Regions from separate parts of the Roseburia sp. genome, predicted to be linked through region 3. Evidence: predicted binding sites of a transcription regulator. Region 3 holds the regulator's gene; each other region holds the start of a gene.

Region 1 (7,568 bases), 270 kb from region 3:
CACTGTATGGGACAGTTTTATCTTGATTTTCTTGATAAGGTTATAACGATCGTCTTAGTATTTTCTCTTATAAAATTGGTTCAGAAGAAAATTGTATCTAAAAGACAGCATACTTTGCTCATGATGTTTCTTTGTATATTGGTGCTTGGCATGATCCGGGGAGAGACAGTAACGGCAAAAACAGTTACAGAACAGGAAGATTACAGTAGTTATCTTCAGACTGTTTATGGCAGGGAAAATGGAATACCGGGTGGATGTGCCAATGATATTGTGCAGACGAAGGATGGCGTTTTATGGATTGGAACATATGGCGGGCTGTACCGGTATAATGGCACAAAATTTCAATGGATCAATGAATATGAATCGATAAAAACCGTGAACTGCCTGTATACGGATGAGGAAGGCAGACTGTGGGTTGGAACGAATGACAGCGGACTTTCCATCTTTATCAATGATACGGTTGCAAATGTTATTACTGAAAAACAGGGACTTGCATCGGATTCGGTGCGCTGTATTACACAGTGCGCAGATGGAAATTATTATGTTGGAACAGCCGGGGCACTTTCCATTGTCACATTAGCAGGTGGGTTAAATGTGAAAAAGACGATGGAAGATATTGTGTATGTAAAAAGTATGGATGCAGATGAAAATGGAACAGTTGCAGCGGTAACCGATGATGGAAAACTGTATTTTATCAGGCAGGGAAAGATCATGGATATTGTGGAGCCATCCGAGGGAGCTGATTTTTCCTGCTGTAAGTTTGATGAAAACGGACTTTTGTATGCCGGAACTTCACAGAATGAGATACTTTGCTATGGCTGTGATACGGGAGAGTGGAAATACAGGGAAACGAAAGGCTGTGAAGAATTATCCAATATAAAGTCGCTGTATTTTTTAGATAACGGAGCCATGTTTGTCTGTGCCGATAACGGAGTGGGATATTTTGTGGAACGGACAGATTTTAAAATGATAAATACAGATACATTTAACAGTTCGATTGATCATATGCTGATGGATTATCAGGGAAATCTCTGGTTTACATCATCAAGGCTTGGCGTTCTTCGTTTATGTAAGTCAGTATTTACATTGTTACAGACAGGAGCTATACAGGAAAATCAGGTTGTTAATTCAGTTACGAAATGGCAGAACAGGTTTTATATAGGAACGGACAGTGGATTAGAGGTAATGGATGAAGAAACCGGAGAAGAATATACGGATGATATTACGGAAACCTTAGCTGGCACAAGAATACGATGTCTTCGGACAGACAGCTGTGGAAACTTGTGGATCTGCACAACGGGAAAGGGCATTTATGAGATTACAGCAAAAGGAGAGACTTTTGTCTATGATAATGCCAGTGGGGCAAATGGTAATAAATACCGTACCGTCGAAGAACTAAAAAACGGAACGATACTTGCGGCAGGAGATGCGGGACTTACGTTTATCCGGGACGGGGAGATTACAAAAGTGACCGGTGAATCAGATGGACTTACGATACCGAAGATTCTTTGTGTATTAGAACAGGAAGACGGAACCATATTTGCCGGCACGGATGGAAATGGAATCGCGGTGATAAAAAATGGAAAAGTGAATGATGTTTACAACAAAGAGGATGGATTAAGCTCAGAGGTGATCCTCCGTATGGTGAAAAATGAGGATGGAGGTGTATTTATTGTAACAAGTAATGGAATCTGTTACATGGATACGGAAGGAAAAATCAGGAGTCTTGATAAATTTCCTTATTATAATAATTATGATATTGTGGAGGGAATCGACCATACTTTGTTTATACCAGGGTCAGCGGGGATCTATGTTGTGGATAAAGAGGATCTTTTGTCTGGGAAAGAATTAGAGTATAAATTGTTAAACAGTGATGCCGGGCTTAACCGGGCGCTGACACCAAATGCATGGAATTATGTAGATGAAGATATGAATTTCTATTTTTCCACAGATACGGGAGTGATTTGTATGAATCTTAAAAATTATGAGGTTTCTGTCCGTTCCTACCGTATGCAGATGAAATCCGTAAAAATAGATGATGTATCGCATTTTGTCAGACGTGGAGAGGTGATCTATCTGGAAAGGGGAGCAGAAAAGCTTGAGATATTTCCGGAAATTATCAATTATTCCGTGAATATCCCTTATGTAAGTGTTTACTTAGAGGGGTATGACAGTGAGCCGCAGGTGATGTCCCAAAGTGAGATGTCCAGTGTGATTTATACAAATCTTCCGGTAGGAACCTATAAATTTCATATTGCGGTGCTGGATCATAAGGGACAGAATCCGGTAGTGGAAAGTGTGTATACCATTGAAAAAAAGGCAGAGATCTACGATCACTGGTGGTTTGTGGTTTATATAGTGGCAGTGTTTACGTTAGCAGTAGCTTATCTGACCTGGATGATTTTTCATACACAGGTGCAGAGAGTGATCAATCTTCAGAAAAAGGAGATTGAACTGGTAAAAAAGCAGCTGGAAATGGGGAATGAGACGGTACTTACGATTGCTAAGACGGTAGACGCTAAAGATGTAAGGACGAGTCAGCATTCTGAGCGTGTGGCAGAATATTCCGTACTGATCGCAAAAGAACTTGGGTTTGATGAGAAAAGCTGTGAGGATCTGAAAAGGGCAGCGCTTTTACATGATATCGGAAAAATCGGTATTCCCGATCGGATTTTAAATAAGCCGGGAAAATTAACGGACGAGGAATATGGAATTATGAAATCGCATGTGACAAAAGGTGCGGAGATCTTAAAAAGTTTCACAATCGTAGACCATGTGGAAGAGGGTGCCTTATATCATCATGAAAGATATGATGGAAAAGGATATGTGCACGGGTTAAAAGGAGAAGAAATCCCGATCAATGCCAGAATTATCGGAATTGCAGATACATTTGATGCAATGACGGTGAATCGCGTTTACCGGAAACAGTTGGATATGACCTATGTGATACAGGAACTGAAAAATGGAAGGGGAACGCAGTTTGATCCAAGACTTGTCGATGTTATGTTAGGACTGATTGACAATGGAAAGATTGACATATACAGTCTGTACAAAGAACATGCACATGCAGATCATAGCAGGGAAAAAGAGGAGGAGTAGGGTGAAAAAAGTATATCTTGTGACATTGTGCACCTGTCTGGTTGTGATTGCTTTTGTGTCGGCATCTGTATACTTTCTGAGAGACGAAGAAAAAGAGATCACTGTTGGTTTTGTGTATGTTGGAGATGCGAGTACCGCATATACCAGCAATTTTATTGATGCGCAGGAGGCAATCCAGACAAAATACGGGGATCAGGTAAAAGTCATTGCACTCAATAATGTTGCGGAGGGAACGGAATCAGAGTACTTACAGCAGCTTGTGTATGCCGGATGTGACCTGATTTTTACGACCAGTTATAATTATGGAACCGTTACGAAGGAGTTTGCAGAAAAATATCCCGGGATTGAGTTTTGTATGGCAACATGTGCGAATGCAAATGAAGAGCCCCTCTTAAAAAATTATCATACATTCATGGGGAAAATTTATCAGGGAAGGTATACGGCGGGAGTGGCAGCCGGGATGAAAATGAAAGAACTGATCAAAGAAGGCGTGATCACAGAGCAGCAGGCAAAGATCGGATATGTTGCAGCCTATCCTTATGCGGAGGTGATCTCCGGATATACGGCATTTTTGCTCGGAGTGAGATCGGTTGTACCGGAAGCGGTGATGACAGTGCGTTATACCAATAAATGGAATGATTACCGGACGGAAAAAAAGTATGCCAAAGACCTGATCGATGAGGGCTGTGTGATCATATCACAGCATTCGGATACCGCAGGCCCGGCTACCGCGTGTGAGGAAACTGCTGCGGGGATCCCGGTTTATCTGGTAAGTTATAACCAGAGTATGGAAGATGTGGCGCCGACCACTTATCTTACCGGATGCAAGATCAACTGGGAACCCTATATGATGGGAGCTGTGGATGCAGTTTTAAACGACCGTGTGATTGAGAAAAGTATCAAAGGAACGGTCAATGGAAATGATATTGGTGCCGGTTTTGAAGAAGACTGGGTGCAGATGTTAGAATTAAATGAAATCACGGCTGCTGATGGCACAGCGGAAAAAATGCAGGAAGTGATCCGGCAGTTTGAGCAGGGGAAACTGGATGTGTTCCGGGGAGATTATGTCGGGGCAGATCCGGATGACCCGGACGATACTTATGATCTGAATCAGGGATATACGGAGAATGAGTTTGCGTCTGCACCTTCGTTTCATTATGTGCTGAAAGATGTGATCCGGATAGAAGAATAGGGGATTGTGAGGGAAAAAGTCCTGCGGATGCAGAGCATATCGTATTCGCAGGACAGTTTATATTTTTTTTATAAAATAATTAGCACTCACCTCTTGACAGTGCTAACAATCAGGTGTATAACACAAATTGTAAACAGAAAAAATAGAAATAAAAGAAATAAGTAAGAAAACTCATGATGGTTCTCCATCATTTGATATAGATGTCCAGTTTGGACCACAATTGAATAAGAGGGAGGAAGATATATGAACATTCAGAAATTTACACAGAAGTCCGTAGAAGCGATCAATGATTGTGAAAAACTTGCATATGAATATGGCAATCAGGAAATCGAGCAGGAACATCTGCTTGTTGCATTGCTGCAGCAGGAAGACGGACTGATTTTAAAATTGATAGAAAAAATGGATATCCAGAAAGAGCATTTCCTGGATAACGCCAAAAAACATCTCGCAGCAAGGGTAAAGGTATCCGGCGGTCAGGTCTATGTCGGACAGGACTTAAATAAAGTGCTGATCCATGCAGAGGACGAGGCAAAGCAGATGGGAGACGAATATGTTTCCGTGGAGCATCTTTTTCTTGCATTGTTAAAATATCCGAACAAGGCGATGAAGGAGATCTTCAAAGAGTATGGGATCACGAGAGACCGGTTTTTACAGGCACTCTCAACCGTGCGCGGCAACCAGCGTGTTGTTTCGGACAATCCGGAAGCTACCTACGATACCCTTGAAAAATACGGTTACGATATGGTAGCACGTGCAAAAGAGCAGAAACTTGATCCGGTCATCGGACGTGATGATGAAATCCGTAATGTAGTCCGCATCCTTTCCCGTAAGACGAAAAATAACCCGGTACTGATCGGTGAGCCTGGTGTAGGTAAGACTGCAGTCGTAGAGGGACTTGCACAGCGTATCGTAAAAGGGGATGTGCCGGAAGGCTTAAAAGACAAAAAGTTATTTGCACTGGATATGGGTGCTCTGGTCGCAGGTGCAAAGTATCGTGGTGAATTTGAGGAACGTTTGAAAGCAGTTTTGGATGACATCAAAAATTCTGACGGACAGATCATCCTGTTTATCGATGAGCTGCACACGATCGTCGGAGCCGGAAAGACGGATGGTGCGATGGATGCCGGACAGCTGTTAAAACCTATGCTTGCGCGTGGTGAACTGCATTGTATCGGTGCAACGACACTTGATGAATACCGTGAATATATCGAAAAAGATGCAGCGTTAGAGCGAAGATTCCAGCCGGTTATGGTGGATGAGCCGACGGTTGAGGATACGATTTCCATTCTGCGTGGTTTAAAGGAGCGCTACGAAGTGTTCCACGGTGTAAAGATCACAGACTCTGCGTTAGTATCGGCAGCAGTGCTCTCAAACCGTTATATTTCTGACCGTTTCCTGCCGGATAAAGCGATCGATCTTGTGGATGAGGCATGTGCCCTGATCAAGACAGAACTTGATTCCATGCCGACAGAACTTGATGAATTAAACCGTCGTGTCATGCAGCTTGAGATTGAGGAGACTGCATTAAAGAAAGAAACAGACAGGTTAAGTCAGGAGCGTCTCGCTGACCTGCAGAAAGAATTGGCAGAACTGCGCGATACGTTTAATACGAAAAAAGCACAGTGGGAAAATGAAAAGAAATCGGTAGAAAAAGTCCAGAAACTGCGTGAGGAGATCGAGACAGTCAAAAATGAGATCAAGACCGCACAGCAGAACTATGATCTGGAAAAAGCAGCAGAACTGCAGTATGGCAAGCTGCCGCAGTTAGAAAAACAGTTGGAAGCCGAAGAAGAGGAAGTAAAGAACCGTGATCTTTCCCTGGTACATGAAAATGTCAGTGAGGAAGAGATCGCACGTATTATTTCCCGCTGGACCGGTATCCCGGTTGCAAAACTGACGGAGAGTGAGAGAAACAAGACACTTCATCTCGATGAGGAACTGCACAAACGTGTCATCGGACAGGACGAGGGTGTCACAAAGGTTACAGAAGCGATTATCCGTTCCAAAGCAGGCATCAAAGATCCGACAAAGCCGATCGGTTCGTTCCTGTTCTTAGGACCTACCGGTGTTGGTAAGACAGAGCTCGCAAAGGCACTTGCGGCAAGTCTGTTTGATGACGAGTCTAACATGGTGCGTCTTGATATGAGTGAGTATATGGAGAAATATTCCGTCTCCCGTTTAATCGGAGCGCCTCCAGGATATGTCGGATACGATGAGGGCGGTCAGCTCACCGAGGCAGTCCGCAGAAAACCATATTCTGTTGTACTGTTTGATGAGGTGGAAAAAGCACATCCGGATGTATTCAATGTGCTGTTACAGGTACTTGATGACGGACGTATCACAGATTCGCAGGGCAGAACCGTTGACTTTAAGAATACGATCATTATTATGACGTCAAACCTTGGTTCGGCGCATCTGCTCGAAGGAATTGATGACAACGGAGATATCAATCCGGAGTGTGAGGAGGCAGTCATGAATGAACTGAGAGGACATTTCCGTCCGGAATTTTTGAACCGTCTCGATGAGATCATCATGTTCAAGCCGCTCACAAAAGGCAATATCGGCAACATTATCAACCTTCTGATCACAGATCTCAACAAACGTCTCTCTGACCGTGAGATCACAGTAGAGCTGACAGATGCGGCAAAGCAGTATATCGTGGACAACGGATACGATCCGGTTTACGGTGCAAGACCGTTAAAGCGTTTCTTACAGAAACATGTGGAGACACTTTCTGCAAAACTGATTCTTGCAGATGAGGTAAGGGAAGGCGATACGATCCTGATTGACGTGGAAGGAGACCATCTGACTGCGCGCGTAAAGTGACAGATTGTGGATACAGTGGGAGAATCAGACAATGTGCCTGAAGAGATAATTGTATAGATACAAAATAGAAAAAGAAGGACTTTATCCCCAAAACGGATAGAGTCCTTTTTTCTTGTTTATTTGCTGTGTACTTTGCGCAGCAAAAGCGGCAGCTCCACAATCAGCATGGCAATCCAGCCGGCAAGGTAGGAATACGGCAGCGCCTCAATGCCAAGATGCATTTTAAAGACGAGAGGTGCGGCGGCAAGCACGCGGATTCCCATGTTTACAAAACTGCTGATAAGTGTGATCTTTAAATCTCCGATGCCACGGAAATACCCCTGGATTCCGTTTGTGACAGCCGGCAGTATATACATCAGGGAGATCAGATGCAGGTAGATGACACCGTGTCCAATGACTTCCTCATCTTTGATGAAGCAGAGCATAAATTCTCTTGCAAATAAAAAGCAGA
Region 2 (7,568 bases), 830 kb from region 3:
TGGATCGCATAACTGCATAAAGAGACACATGCTGCCGTATCCATATGCTCATATCCACATTCTTCTGCCATTCGATACGCTGTTTCATACAAATGTTCTTCTGTCAGATACTGCATCAGCATACGACGCGAAGCTGTTGATAAGAGTTTATGATCCAGACCAGTCAGGCATCCTGCCTCATACTTTCTTTTCCGATAAAATGATATAACCTGTTCTGCAACATCTCTTTTATAGCGGTCACTTACCAACGGTGATTTCAAAACAGCCCACACGCCCGGAAAATCCGGATCATCAACTTCTTCTCCGCCCTTCTGCTGCATGGAATAAAGAATATAAGGCAATTCTTCCTGTGCAAACTCCATACACTTCTTTACACAGCCGTCAATGTCCATCAACGGCTCTTCGTAATAACCAATATCCCCGCAAAAACGATTGCCATAAATATCTTCCATGATCAGGCAGTAATCCTTTGTATGTACGGTAAAATATGCTGCTCCGTTCCGGATCACGGCTTCCTTATTATCTGCATTGTTGCATGCGTATTCATAAACTTCTATCTTTGCGGCACGTGAATCTGTGCAGATCACCTTATGTGTAAAAAGAATTTCAGATGCCCAATGTGCAATATCCGCATTTATGATACCCTGTGCAAACAGCTCATCATAAATCACAGCCAGATTATCATCTACATGACCTGCCTCAAGCTGCTCCATCGCAAAGCGTTCTATGATCGGCAGATACTTCTGATATACATCAGGCTGTATTTTTTTTGCCGCAATAATATTGACAAATAAAACCGCCTTCTGCTGCCAGGACAATCCACTGTCATACTGAAAATACATCTGAATCATCTTCGGTACACGCTCAAGTTTTCTTCCATCCAGTGATAAAAGATATGCTTCATACAGGCTTGTAATACGAATCTCTCGTTCTATTCCAAGCTCATACCAGTGATGATATTTTGCACCAAAGCACTGGCTGCGGATCAGGTATCCCAACACCGTCGTCAACATTTCATCATCTGGTTTTACCTCATAACATGCTTCTAAAATACGGTATAGAAACGGATGATACTCCTTTTTCCCTGCGACAAGACCCGTTACCTGTATTGCAATATCCCTTGTCATAACACCCCATTTTGCGGCCCAGTATAATATGCGTGTTTCAAATGTTCCAAGTTTTGTCAGTAAATAAGGATCCTGCCAGATCAGATAATATGCCTCCAGATAAAAATACGGACTGTTATCATAACGCATCCAGTCCCGGACTGCTTCTAACCTTTCTGCCGGTTTCTGATAATACTCTTCTTTTAAAAATAACAGCACCCAGAACAGCATTGAATCATCCGGATGCATTTTAAAAATCTGCTCCACCTCTATCGTCAGACGATCTACGTAAGACGGCTCCCGTTCCATCAGTGTGCACAGATAAAGATAATATCCCCATTCCGGGCTTGTATGATCCTCACATGTCCGTTTAAAATCATCTAAAATCCAGGATGCCTCCTGTCTCTGGCGATTGATGATCAGTGCCTGTGCTTTCATCAGTCCATATATTTTTTCATCCTTACACAAAGTAGATAAATGGTCTAAAATAACTCCCGACTGGTTCGCCCATACGCCTGTCACGATCCGCTTCAGGCGGTATTCCAGATAAAGCTGCATTAATTTTGCTCTGGATTTCTGGATATCTAAAAAAACAGGTGCATTTTCTGTAGCATTTTCCGGCTTTGATGTGGCACATACATGATAAATTAACGTTTCCTGTCCCGGCACTTCCAGACATATCTTTCCAAAATTCTTTCCGGCATGCATTTTTTCTGCCACAATGTAATATTCTACATCGCAGACGCTCCCCACGAACATCTCATCGGTAACCCTTGGCTTCTTCAGGGCTAAAAAACCTGCATCTGAACTGACTCTGATTTCAAGATAACCGTGCTGGCTTCTGTTTATCTGAAAAGTTTCCAGTCTGTTTTCATGTACCTGATAAAATACAGTATTGCTCTCTTTTAGCAAAACCTCTGTACGCTTCTTTTTATGAATACCGATCAAAAACTCTTCTACCTTTTGACCGGAGGGAGTTCCTTTTGACAATCCCTCATACAAAAGCATTTCTCTTTTTTCACCGGAATGAAATATATTTTTAAATTTTCCAGAATAAAACAGATGAAATGCCTCTTCAAAATCATTTTCTGACAGTCTGGCAAAATCAGATAAATTTTTTATTTTCCCGACAGAAGATTCCGCATACAATTTAGAAACAGACACAACAAAAGAAAGGTTATATTCACCCTGTTCTACTACAATACAGAACTCTCCTTTTTGAATATCACCTTCAACCAGACCATAACTATGAAATTGGTAACGAATCCTTATTTCTTCCCCTTCAAACTGTGGTGTCAGACATTCCATCCTCGGATTGGAAGAATATACGATTCCACGCATCGGCACATGATTTGTGCTTGTGATCACAAAATCCCCCGAAACGTCATTTCCTTCCATTGCAGTAATGTCAATTTTATCCACAGAAATTGAAAGAGATGGCTTTAAGTGTTCGAATTTTCCCCTTGCCAGTTGTTGTATCCGTCTTCGCAAATCGACACCCGCTTTTTCTCTTTTAATTGCTTGCTTTTTCAATGACAATCATTATAATAGATTATAAACCAATTTGGAGGAGTTCGCAATGATAAAACACAAAGACCATTTTCACGGAAGTGATTTAGAAAAAATAGAGCAGATCTACGGCATCAGAAAAGAAGAGATCGTCAGTTTTTCTGCAAATGTTAACCCGCTTGGTGTATCACCGCTTCTTCGTACCGCTCTTTCCGAGCAGATCGATGTGATCACGACATATCCTGACAGGGAATATACATCTCTTCGTAAATGCATCGCAGAATACTGCGGTACAGAATATGAAAACGTCATCGTAGGTAACGGTTCCACAGAACTGATCTCTCTTTTTATACAGATTGAGCACCCGAAAAAGGCAATGGTCATCGGTCCTACTTATTCCGAATACGAACGTGAGATCTCTCTTGGCGGAGGTACGACACTCTATTATCCGCTTCGCGAAAAGGATAATTTCCGTTTAGATGTTGATGATTTTATCTCTCATCTGAACGAAAGCATTGATCTGATCGTTATATGTAACCCGAACAACCCTACATCATCCTGCATTACAAGAACAGAAATGCGTCACATCTTAGATGCATGCAAGGAACATGACATTTATGTCATGGTGGATGAAACTTATGTGGAATTTGCCGATAATATGGCTGATATCTCCGCTGTGCCACTGACAAACTATTATAACAATATTGTCATTTTACGTGGTACCTCAAAATTTTTCGCGGCACCGGGACTCCGCCTCGGCTATGCGATCACAGGCAACCGTGATCTGATCAAATCTATCAATACCAGAAAAAATCCATGGACGATCAATTCCCTGGCTGTCGTTGCCGGAGAGACGATGTTCCGTGACACTGCATACATCAAAGCTACCAAAGACCTGATCTCTTCAGAGCGTGCAAGAATTTATCAGACATTCCAGAAAAGCCCTGATTTTAAAGTATATGAACCAAGCGGCAATTTCATGCTGGTACGCATTTTAAAAGATGACCTTACTTCCCAGGATCTATTTGACCGTGCGATCCGTGAAAAAATGATGATCCGTGACTGCTCCACATTTCCATTTCTGGATAACAAGTACATCCGGCTCTGTATCATGAATCCAGAGGATAATGACAGACTGCTTGCCTGCCTGCTCCGGTAAATATCCGGTCAGACAAATCTGTTCACCAGCATTTGTTTTTGTAATTCATCAAAATATAAAATCTTATTTTCAGCACAAATTTCAACGCATTTTCCTAGAACAAAGAGTCGCTTGCGACTCTTTCGCACTCGAGCGGTGCTGTTTACAGCTAACTTCTTCTCCGCGAGATGCGTAATTTCCTATGAATTTAAAAAACACAGCAGATCTTTACAATCTGCTGTGTTTTTCACGTTCTTATTTATTACAACAGATTGTATCACAAAGCCATACAATCTATTGTTTTTTCTCTTAGAGACCTGTTATTACATCATTCCCATGCCAGGGTTGCCTGCCGGAACTGCCGGAGCATCTTCTTTGATATTAGCAACAACAGACTCTGTTGTAAGCAGTGTAGATGCAACAGAAGTTGCGTTCTGTAATGCTGTTCTTGTAACTTTAACCGGGTCAAGAATACCGTTCTCAACCATATCTACATACTCTTCGGTTGCTGCATTGAATCCGATACCGTCTTTAGACTCTTTTACCTTATTGATGATAACAGCGCCCTCAAGTCCTGCATTTGCAGAGATATAGTATAATGGAGCTTCCAGAGCTTTTAAGATAACTTTTGCACCAGTCTTCTCATCACCCTCTAAGGTGTCAGCTAACTCAGCAACAGCTTTAGTTGCATGGATATATGCAGAACCGCCACCTGCGATGATACCTTCTTCGACTGCTGCTCTTGTTGCGTTTAAAGCATCTTCCATACGAAGTTTTGCTTCTTTCATCTCTGTCTCAGTTGCTGCACCGACACGGATAACTGCAACGCCACCTGCTAATTTTGCAAGTCTCTCCTGTAATTTTTCTTTATCAAACTCAGATGTTGTCTCCTCGATCTGTCCACGGATCTGGTTTACTCTGCTTGCGATCGCATCTTTGTCACCAGCACCGTCAACGATCACTGTGTTCTCTTTCTGGACTTTTACAGATTTTGCACGACCTAACTGATCCATAGTTGTGTCTTTTAATTCCAGACCAAGATCAGAGCTGATCACCTGACCACCTGTTAAGATTGCGATATCTTCAAGCATTGCTTTTCTTCTGTCACCATAGCCAGGTGCTTTGACAGCTACTACATTGAATGTACCACGCAGTTTGTTGACGATCAAAGTGGTAAGTGCCTCACCCTCGATATCCTCAGCGATGATAAGTAATCTTGCACCGCTCTGTACGATCTGCTCTAACAGAGGAAGGATCTCCTGAATGTTGCTGATCTTCTTATCTGTGATCAGGATATATGGATCGTCTAATACTGCTTCCATTTTATCCATATCTGTGCACATGTAAGCAGATACATAACCACGGTCAAACTGCATACCTTCTACTAAATCAAGCTCTGTCTGCATTGTCTTAGATTCCTCGATCGTGATAACACCATCGTTGGAAACTTTTTCCATTGCATCAGCAACCATGTTACCAACATTCTCATCTCCTGCAGAGATTGCAGCTACTTTTGCGATCTGGTCTTTGCCATTTACTTTTGATGACATTGCAAGAATTGCTTCTACTGCTTTGTCTGTTGCTTTCTTCATACCACGGCGGAGGATGATCGGGTTTGCACCTGCCTCAAGGTTCTTCATACCCTCCTGTACCATTGCCTGTGCTAAAACAGTTGCTGTTGTGGTACCATCACCTGCAACATCGTTTGTCTTTGTTGCAACTTCTTTTACAAGCTGTGCACCCATGTTCTCGAATGCATCTTCTAACTCGATCTCTTTTGCGATTGTAACACCATCGTTTGTGATCAGCGGAGCGCCGTAAGATTTATCAAGTACTACGTTTCTTCCTTTCGGTCCTAATGTTACTCTTACGGTATTTGCCAGTTTATCTACACCTGCACCTAATGCTGCTCTTGCTTCTGTGCCATATTTAATTTCCTTTGCCATATCTGTCTACCTCTTTCTGAAATTTATTAATGATAAAAATCTGTTTTACTTTGAACAATTATTTATTCTACAACTGCAAGAATATCATTCTGTTTTACGATAATGTATTCTTCTCCGTCTAATTTTACTTCTGTTCCTGCGTATTTTGAATAAATTACCTTCTGTCCGGCTTTTACCTGCATGGTAACTTCTTTTCCATCAACCATTCCACCAGGACCTACGGCAATAACCTCTGCCTCCTGTGGTTTTTCCTGTGCACTGCTTGTAAGGATGATACCTGATTTTGTGGTTTCCTCTGCCTCACACTGTTTTAATACGACTCTGTCGCTTAATGGAACTAATTTCATGTTGCTTACCTCCTGCTTATGATCATCTGTTTTATTTCTTTTGAGTAGTTATTAGCACTCATTTCTTTTGAGTGCTAACTTATGGTTCATATAATAGATTTTTATATTTGAATCTGCAACCAAATATATTTCTATTTATAATTATTTATTCCAATATTTTCTTATTTTTTCTCTCTTTTTCTCATTTTTTTATAAGTTCACTCATTTTCTGTGATTTTATACTTTTTTTATTTTTTCAGCGGAGACTGTTTTACCGTGCGTTTTACGGTCTGTTTTACTGTCTCCTTCATTGCTTTATTTCCTTCCATCCAAAGCAGTTTTAAGGCTCTTGAAAACAGTTTCTGCCGCTCCGGTGAAAGTTTACTGGTTTCTTTCATCAGTTCCTGTATTTTCTTCCATTTACTGTGGTAAAAATCATCTACCGTACGGATCCCGACTTTTTCGATCATATCAAATGCCGTCTCCACGATCTGTGCTCTCTCTTCCCCGTCTAACTGGTAAATCCATGATTTTATCGTTTCATCCAACAACAGGCTCTGCGCCGCAACCTGATCCACATGTACAAAAGATCTTCCGAGTACCTCCCATGACATGGCATCGTGCTGCTGGATCCCGCTGTTTGAGCTCTTGACAACTTCAAACGACTCCTGATGTTCTAAGAGCATTCCGACAATGGAAGATTCCGGCAGGATCGTGTGCAGCTTCGGCAGCATGCGCTGGTACTCTGTGCTTTCCACCATATCGCTCCTGAATCCCGGACCATCATTGCTGTACACATTTAAAATCTGGTTCTGGATCTGCGGATCACATTTTACGGAGGCATACACGGCAAAATTTCCACCCTTTGAATGGCCGCCGACACGCACCCTCTGCTTTTTGTCTGTCACAGCACGGTTCAAATATTCCACTGCCCGGAGCTGTCCCGGCGTTTCTGACAGATAACCCATATTAAAATCTTCCCGCCAGCCCGTGATCGTGTTGTCTGTTCCGCGAAATGCCACATACAGGCTGTCATCCGGCAGTTCCACACAGACCGCCGAAAACTGAAACTGTTCCTCATCCCGGATCTCATTGACATAGCAGCGTAGTTTTACATCCGAAAAACGTTTTGTTTCCGCCATTTTCTCCATAACAAACGGGGCCGATTTCGTCATGGATACCCGTGCCAAGATTTCGTCTTTATCATTCTTTTCCCAAAATTGTCCGGATGCCTCCTTAAGCGGTACAGCCGGCGCATTTTCCTCTGCTGTAACGATCCCCTCAAAATCAACATATGCAAGCTGCGCTAAAATCAGATTATCAACTTCATTAAATTCATCTGCCTCAAACGATAAATCCCCGCGCCAGTCCATATAATCCATGATATTTGCCATATTTTTCCCCCTGTCTTTTATTCAGATCAGCCCATAATGTTTCAGTCCGTTCCAGATCCCATCTTTATGGATATCTGTGGTAATAAATTCTGCCGCATTCTTTGCCACATCCGTACCATTTCCCATGGCAATCCCATGTGCCACAAATT
Region 3 (7,568 bases):
GGGCATACTCCATGCTTGTGTCTTTTATCGCGGTAAAAATGTATCCTCAGATGATGGAGATGCATTTTAAGAAAAAAATTGCACTGTTCTGGGCGGGAATCACCTATATCTGCCTGTGCTTGGAGGTGCTTGGAAAGCATCAGAAACAGTATGTATTAGTGGCATTATTATTATTTTCCGTGCTGTTAGTTCTCATTGTCGGAACCGGGAAAAAGACGAAAGAAAAATTTGTTTTTAAGGCGGCATTGTTAGTGGTCGTGATGCTGGAACTGATCTATCAGGGATGGGCAGAATATGCGCCACAGGCGGGCGGTTATGTGGAGGAATTTGCCACACAGGGGGAGGCACTTTCCATGCTGACAAAGGATGCGGCTGGAAACCTTGTGAAAAATCATGCGAAAGATACGACATACCGCTATGAGTCCCTGCAGTCTGAGGAGTGGAAAAACACAGCAATGCAGCTTGGAATTAATGGTACTTCCTATTATTTCAGTCTTGCAAACCCGGATATCAACCAGTTTCAGAGAGAAATGTACATCAATCAGACAAGAGATTTCTGTTATTCCGGTTTTGATGCGCGCACGATGTTAGAAGTACTTTCCGGCGTGCGTTATTATGTGGTGCCATCCGGAAACAAAGGACTGCGTCCATATGGTTATAATGTCTGCTTCAACCGCGGAACACTTGGCGCGGGGGGACAGTATGAAGTGAAATGCGATGCCTATGAGAATGATTCCGTACTGCCGGTCGGATTCGCAGGCAGTGCAGTAATTCCACGGAGTATCTATGAAAAGCTGGATGTGACGAAAAAACAGCAGGCACTGTTACAGGGGATCGTCGTGGAAGATGATAAGATCCCATCTGCGTTAGCCAGCACGGAAACAAAACCGGAGTTTACGGATCAGGATATTTCCTACACGATCACGGATATGCATAACGTGGAACTGACAGACCAGGGATTTACAGCGACAGAAAAGAAAGCGTCGGTCACACTTTCCTTTGAGGGGATGCCGGAGAGCGAAACATACTTTATATTAAAGGGACTTGGGTTTTCGGAGGAAGGAAAAACCTTAACACAGTCGAAGAGCCGTCTGCACATTGATGTGACCTGTGGAAAGATTACAAAGATGATTACATTCCTTACCAGAAAGAATAATTTTTACAGTGGTGTGGATGACTATCTGATCAACGCCGGATATCGTGATGAAAAAGCAGATGAGATCATCCTTACTTTTCATGAAAAAGGAACGTATCAGTTTGATGACATGCAGATCGTCTGTCAGCCGATGGAACAGATCGATGGCTGGACGAAAAATTTAAAACAGGATGTTTTAAAAAATGTTGTCATGGATACAAATCGTATTTCGGGAACATTAGAAAACGCTCAGGAGAGACTGCTCTGTATGACGATCCCATACAGCAGCGGCTGGCGGGCGTACATAGATGGTGTGGAAACAGAGATCTTAAAGGCGGATACGATGTATATGGCAGTTGATGTGCCGGAGGGAATACATCAGATCGAATTTTATTACTGTACACCGTATTTAAAAACGGGTGCTGTTTTGAGCGGTCTTGGAATCCTGTCGGTGATCGGGATCGCTGTATTCAGGCATAGAAGAAATAAGGGACAAAAAGAAAAGGAATAAAGCAGGACAGGGAAGGAATTTTAGATGTCTACGATATATCTATCGGAAAAAAATGAATACAGGGCACTTGATTTTCTGAAATTTGCAGCAGCATTTCTAGTTGTTGCCATTCACATTCCACCATTTGAAGAGGCTGCTCCGGTATTTTCACACGAATTTCAGCAGGTAATCTGCCGGATGGCAGTGCCGTTCTTTTTTGTATGTACCGGTTATTTTATGGGAGAAAAAATAGCGGACAAAGGCAGGGTAAAAAAATATCTTTTCCATATTATAAAGATGTATGTATGGTGGAGTCTGTTATATCTGATTCCGATCATTGACCGGTTCTGGGAGAAAAAAAGAAGTGCTGCCGAAAATTTGTCAGAACTGGCGAGAAGATTTTTTCTGATCGGTTCTTATATACAGCTATGGTATCTTCTTGCAACGGTTGTGGCGGTACTGTTATTGTATCTTCTTGCAACGCACTTTCAATGGAGCGTAAAAAGCATTGTAGTGGCTGCCGTACTATTATATCTGGCTGGAGTCTGCCATAACACTTATCATCATGCTTTTGATGATCTTTCGCCGGCTGCAAATGAGATCAGATGGTATCTTTCTGTATTTGCTACCGCAAGAAATGGCCTGTTTTTTGGATTCCCGTTTGTGACGATGGGATATTTGTTCCGGGTAAAGGCAGACCGGATCAGAAAAAATGATTATGGATGGCATACGATAGTTTTTCTGGCACTCATGATGTTAGAAGAGTGGATCGTCACTCAGAAAATCGGCGAATCATCCCATGATATGTATCTAATGACACCTCTTGTCACGGCAAATCTTTTTCTGGCAGCCGCTTTTTGTCCGGTAAGCGATAAGCGGGGAGCAATGGCAAAGATTATGCGTGAACTCTCGACTGAGATTTTTCTTTTACACATGCTGGTATATTTCTGGTATAAAAAGATCATGGAGAGTCTGGGACTGGATGCAGGAAATCATCTGGTGCGTTATCTGGTGGTTGTTAGTGGCAGTGTTCTGATCGGATTGATCCTCATATATATAGGAAGAAAAAGGAATAAAACCGTAAAATTATAAAAAAAATATAAAACCGCAGAAATTATAAAAATTAGTGTTGACAAAAGAATATGATGGTGCTATTTTAAGTACATAGATGTTAGCACTCCACAATAACGAGTGCTAACAGATATAAAAAGTAACTGGGAACTAAGGCAGATGCCAGATTCTTACAGAGAGTTACAGAGTATGGAGATGGAGAAGAGAATGGACGAGGAATTCGAGTTAGACGAACGAAAAACGAAAATTCTTGATGCAATCATCCGCAACTATTTAGAGACAGGCGAACCGGTTGGATCACGAACGATATCCAAGTATACCGATTTGAATTTAAGCTCTGCAACGATCCGTAATGAGATGGCAGATCTGGAAGAACTTGGATACATTTTACAGCCGCATACTTCAGCCGGCAGGATTCCTTCTGACAAAGGATACCGCTTTTATGTGGATCATCTGATGGAAGAGAAAAAACGTGAGGTCGATGAGATGAAGAGTTTCGTCATCGAACACACGGAGAAGATGGATCAGGTGTTGCAGCAAGTGGCAAAGATACTGGCGAACAATACCAATTATGCAACGATGGTAACAGCACCGACGTTCCATAAGAATAAAGTAAAGTTCATCCAGTTATCCAATATGAATGAAGAACAGATCTTAGCAACGATCGTTACCGAAGGAAATCTGGTCAAGAATAAAATTATTCCGGTCAGTGAACCAATCGATAATGAGACGATGTTAAAACTGAATTTCCTGTTAAATGCGAATTTAAATGGTCTTGCATTGCAGGAGATCAATCTTGGAACCATTGCAAAGCTGAAAGAGCAGGCAGGCATTCACAGTGACATCATCAGTGATGTGCTTGATACTGTGGCAGAGACGATGGGACAGGATGAGGACATCCGCATTTATACAAGCGGAACAACCAACTTCTTTAAATATCCGGAGTTAAGTGATTCGGAGAAAGCGAGTGAGCTGATCTCCACATTTGAGGAGAAACAGCAGTTAGCGAGCCTTGTAACTGAAAACCTGTTAGATGATGATAATACAGGGATTCAGGTTTATATAGGAAATGAAAGCCCGATCCAGACCATGAAGGACTGCAGTGTTGTGACAGCAACTTATGAATTGGGCGAAGGCGTTCGTGGAACGATAGGAATTGTCGGACCGAAGCGAATGGATTATGAGAAAGTAATGGATAACCTGAAAACCTTGAAAAATTCCTTAGATGGAATTTTAAACAAGGATAAGGAACAGACATAGAAAGGTGGTTCATAGATGTCAGAGATGAATGAAGAGGTATTAGACGAAGCAATGGAGAATTCCACAGAGGAAAATGCTTCTGAAACCCAGACGGATGAAAATGTGACATCCACGGAAGAGACAACTGAGACAGCAGATACAGAAGAAGCAGAAAATGCTGATACGGATTCTGAAGATTCAGATAAAAAGAAATCTTTTTTCAAAAAGAAAAAAGATAAAAAGGATGAGCAGATCGAAGAGCTTACTGACAAAGTCAAAAGACAGATGGCAGAGTTCGATAATTTCCGTAAGCGTACAGAAAAGGAAAAATCACAGATGTACGATATGGGAGCCAAAACGATCGTAGAAAAGATCCTGCCGGTAATTGATAACTTCGAGCGTGGTCTTGCAGCTGTTCCGGAAGAAAGCAAAGAAGATGCTTTTGTTGTCGGAATGGATAAGATCTACCGCCAGATGCTTACCGTATTAGAGGAAGCAGGTGTAACACCGATCGAAGCAGTCGGTGCAGAATTTGATCCGAATTTCCACAACGCAGTAATGCATGTGGAGGATGAAACCTTAGGAGAAAATGTAGTAGCAGAAGAACTCCAGAAGGGATATATGTACAGAGATACTGTAGTAAGACACAGTATGGTAAAAGTAGCAAACTAAGTATTTCATAGATATTAGATGAGGAGGAAATCATTATGAGTAAAATCATTGGTATTGACTTAGGTACAACAAACAGTTGTGTAGCTGTTATGGAAGGTGGAAAACCTACCGTTATCGCAAATCAGGAAGGTGCAAGAACAACACCATCTATCGTTGCATTCACAAAAACAGGCGAGAGATTAGTAGGTGAGCCTGCAAAACGTCAGGCTGTTACAAACGCAGAAAAGACCATATCTTCTATCAAGAGACATATGGGTACTGATTATAAAGTAGCAATTGATGACAAACAGTATTCTCCACAGCAGATTTCTGCAATGATCTTACAGAAATTAAAAGCTGATGCAGAAGGATACTTAGGAGAAAAAGTAACAGAGGCTGTTATCACAGTTCCGGCTTACTTCAACGATGCCCAGCGTCAGGCAACCAAAGATGCAGGTAAGATCGCAGGTCTTGATGTAAAACGTATCATCAACGAGCCGACAGCAGCAGCTTTAGCTTATGGTCTTGACAATGAGAAAGAGCAGAAGATCATGGTATACGACCTTGGTGGTGGTACATTTGATGTTTCTATCATTGAGATTGGCGATGGTGTTATCGAAGTATTATCTACAAACGGTGATACACATCTTGGTGGTGATGATTTTGATAACAGAATCACACAGTGGATGATCGATGAGTTCAAGAAAGCAGAAGGTGTTGATCTTTCTACTGATAAGATGGCTCTTCAGAGATTAAAAGAAGCTGCTGAGAAAGCAAAGAAAGAGCTTTCTTCTGCAACAACCACAAATATCAACCTTCCGTTCATCACAGCAACTGCTGAGGGACCGAAACACTTTGATATGAACTTAACAAGAGCAAAATTCGATGAGTTGACACATGATCTCGTTGAAAAGACAGCTATCCCGGTTCAGAATGCTATGAGAGATGCAGGACTTACTAATGCTGATCTTGGTCAGGTATTATTAGTTGGTGGTTCTACACGTATCCCGGCAGTACAGGATAAAGTAAAACAGTTAACAGGCAAAGAGCCAAGTAAGACATTGAATCCGGATGAGTGTGTTGCCATCGGTGCATCTATCCAGGGTGGTAAACTTGCAGGAGATGCAGGTGCAGGTGAGATCTTACTTCTTGATGTAACACCACTTTCACTTTCCATCGAGACAATGGGTGGTATCGCAACAAGACTGATCGAGAGAAATACAACAATTCCTACAAAGAAGAGCCAGATCTTCTCAACTGCAGCAGATAACCAGACAGCAGTAGATATCAACGTTGTACAGGGTGAGAGACAGTTTGCAAGAGATAACAAATCCCTTGGACAGTTCCGTCTGGATGGTATCCCACCAGCACGTCGTGGTGTTCCGCAGATCGAAGTTACATTTGATATCGATGCAAACGGTATCGTAAATGTATCTGCAAAAGATTTAGGAACTGGAAAAGAACAGCATATTACGATCACAGCAGGTTCTAACATGTCTGATGATGAGATCGATAAGGCAGTAAAAGAAGCTGCAGAGTTCGAAGCACAGGATAAGAAGAGAAAAGAAGCAATCGATGCAAGAAACGATGCTGATTCCTTCGTATTCCAGACACAGCAGGCATTAGATCAGGTTGGGGCAAACCTTGATCCGGCTGATAAATCTGCAGTAGAAGCTGATATGAATGCAGTAAAATCATTCTTAGATGCACATCAGAATCCGGAAGAAATGACAGAAGCTGATGTAACAGAGCTGAAATCCCTTCAGGAAAAACTGACAGAGAGTGCTCAGAAGGTATTTGCAAAGATGTATGAGCAGACACAGGCAGCACAGGGAGCAGCAGGTGCAGGTCCTGACATGAGCGGCATGGGCGGTAACGCACAGGCTGGCGGATCTTCTGCAGATGATGATGTCGTAGACGCAGACTTCAAAGAAGTTTAATCATCAGAAATAATAAAAATACAACGGGGTTTCCGGGGGTTTTCCCGGAAGCCCTGTATGCAGTTTGAGAGAGGAAAACGTTATGGCAGATAAGAGAGATTATTATGAAGTCTTAGGCGTGAGTAAAACGGCAACAGATGCTGAGATCAAGAAAGCGTTCCGTGTACTTGCCAAAAAGTATCATCCGGATATGAATCCTGGAGATAAGGAAGCGGAGGCAAAGTTTAAAGAGGCACAGGAAGCATATGCAGTGCTTAGTGATGCAGAGAAGAGAAAACAGTATGATCAGTTTGGTCATGCGGCATTTGATGGCAGTGCCGGTGGAGCAGGCGGATTTGATTTTTCCGGTATGGATATGGGAGATATCTTTGGGGATATTTTCGGAGATTTCTTCGGCGGTGGATCAAGAAGACGTGGCAATGATGGACCGATGAAAGGTCAGAATCTGCGTACCAGCGTCCGCATTACATTTGAGGAAGCTGTATTTGGCTGTGAGAAAGAGATCGAGATGGTCTTAAAGGATGAGTGCCAGAAATGCCATGGTACAGGTGCAAAACCGGGAACAACACCGGAGACCTGTACAAAATGCGGTGGTAAAGGTAAAGTGGTATTTACCCAGCAGTCTTTCTTTGGGACAGTACAAAATGTACAGACCTGTCCGGACTGTGGCGGCTCCGGAAAGATGATCAAGGATAAATGTCCTGATTGCCGTGGAACAGGATACATTTCAAGTAAAAAGAAAATTCAGGTATCGATTCCTGCCGGAATTGACAATGGACAGAGTGTCAGAATCCGTGAAAAAGGTGAACCTGGCATCAATGGCGGACCGCGTGGAGATCTGTTAGTAGAGGTAGTAGTATCTCGTCATCCGATCTTCCAGCGCCAGGATATGAATATCTATTCTACGGTACCGATTTCCTTTGCACAGGCGGCATTAGGCGGAGAGGTTCGCATTAATACGGTGGATGGTGATGTTTTATACGAAGTGAAAGCAGGTACTCAGACAGATACGAGAATACGTCTGAAAGGAAAAGGTGTGCCT

What was found. The regulator HrcA, encoded in region 3, represses chaperone genes, less so after heat shock. The targets are predictions, from matches to a motif close to TGTTAGCACTCNNNNNNNNNGAGTGCTAACA.
Region 1: the regulator HrcA is predicted to act here: its motif matches at 4,369-4,399, upstream of clpB (ATP-dependent chaperone ClpB).
Region 2: the regulator HrcA is predicted to act here: its motif matches at 6,096-6,126, upstream of groES (co-chaperone GroES).

Annotation. Positions count from the first base shown of each region.
Region 1 covers NZ_JBGLEJ010000005.1:1,535,752-1,543,319, reverse strand. Annotated here, with positions in the region: gene ACDD58_RS18230 (HD domain-containing phosphohydrolase) at 1-3,099, shown strand, start outside; gene ACDD58_RS18225 (BMP family ABC transporter substrate-binding protein) at 3,101-4,291, shown strand; gene clpB (ATP-dependent chaperone ClpB) at 4,535-7,117, shown strand; gene ACDD58_RS18215 (MATE family efflux transporter) at 7,234-7,568, opposite strand, start outside.
Region 2 covers NZ_JBGLEJ010000005.1:434,094-441,661, reverse strand. Annotated here, with positions in the region: gene ACDD58_RS13315 (DUF5717 family protein) at 1-2,597, opposite strand, end outside; gene ACDD58_RS13310 (histidinol-phosphate transaminase) at 2,686-3,774, shown strand; gene groL (chaperonin GroEL) at 4,077-5,699, opposite strand; gene groES (co-chaperone GroES) at 5,762-6,046, opposite strand; gene ACDD58_RS13295 (DUF2974 domain-containing protein) at 6,274-7,419, opposite strand; gene ACDD58_RS13290 (Cof-type HAD-IIB family hydrolase) at 7,441-7,568, opposite strand, start outside.
Region 3 covers NZ_JBGLEJ010000005.1:1,262,639-1,270,206, reverse strand. Annotated here, with positions in the region: gene ACDD58_RS17100 (YfhO family protein) at 1-1,646, shown strand, start outside; gene ACDD58_RS17095 (acyltransferase family protein) at 1,671-2,717, shown strand; gene hrcA (heat-inducible transcriptional repressor HrcA) at 2,856-3,956, shown strand; gene grpE (nucleotide exchange factor GrpE) at 3,972-4,607, shown strand; gene dnaK (molecular chaperone DnaK) at 4,643-6,526, shown strand; gene dnaJ (molecular chaperone DnaJ) at 6,609-7,568, shown strand, end outside.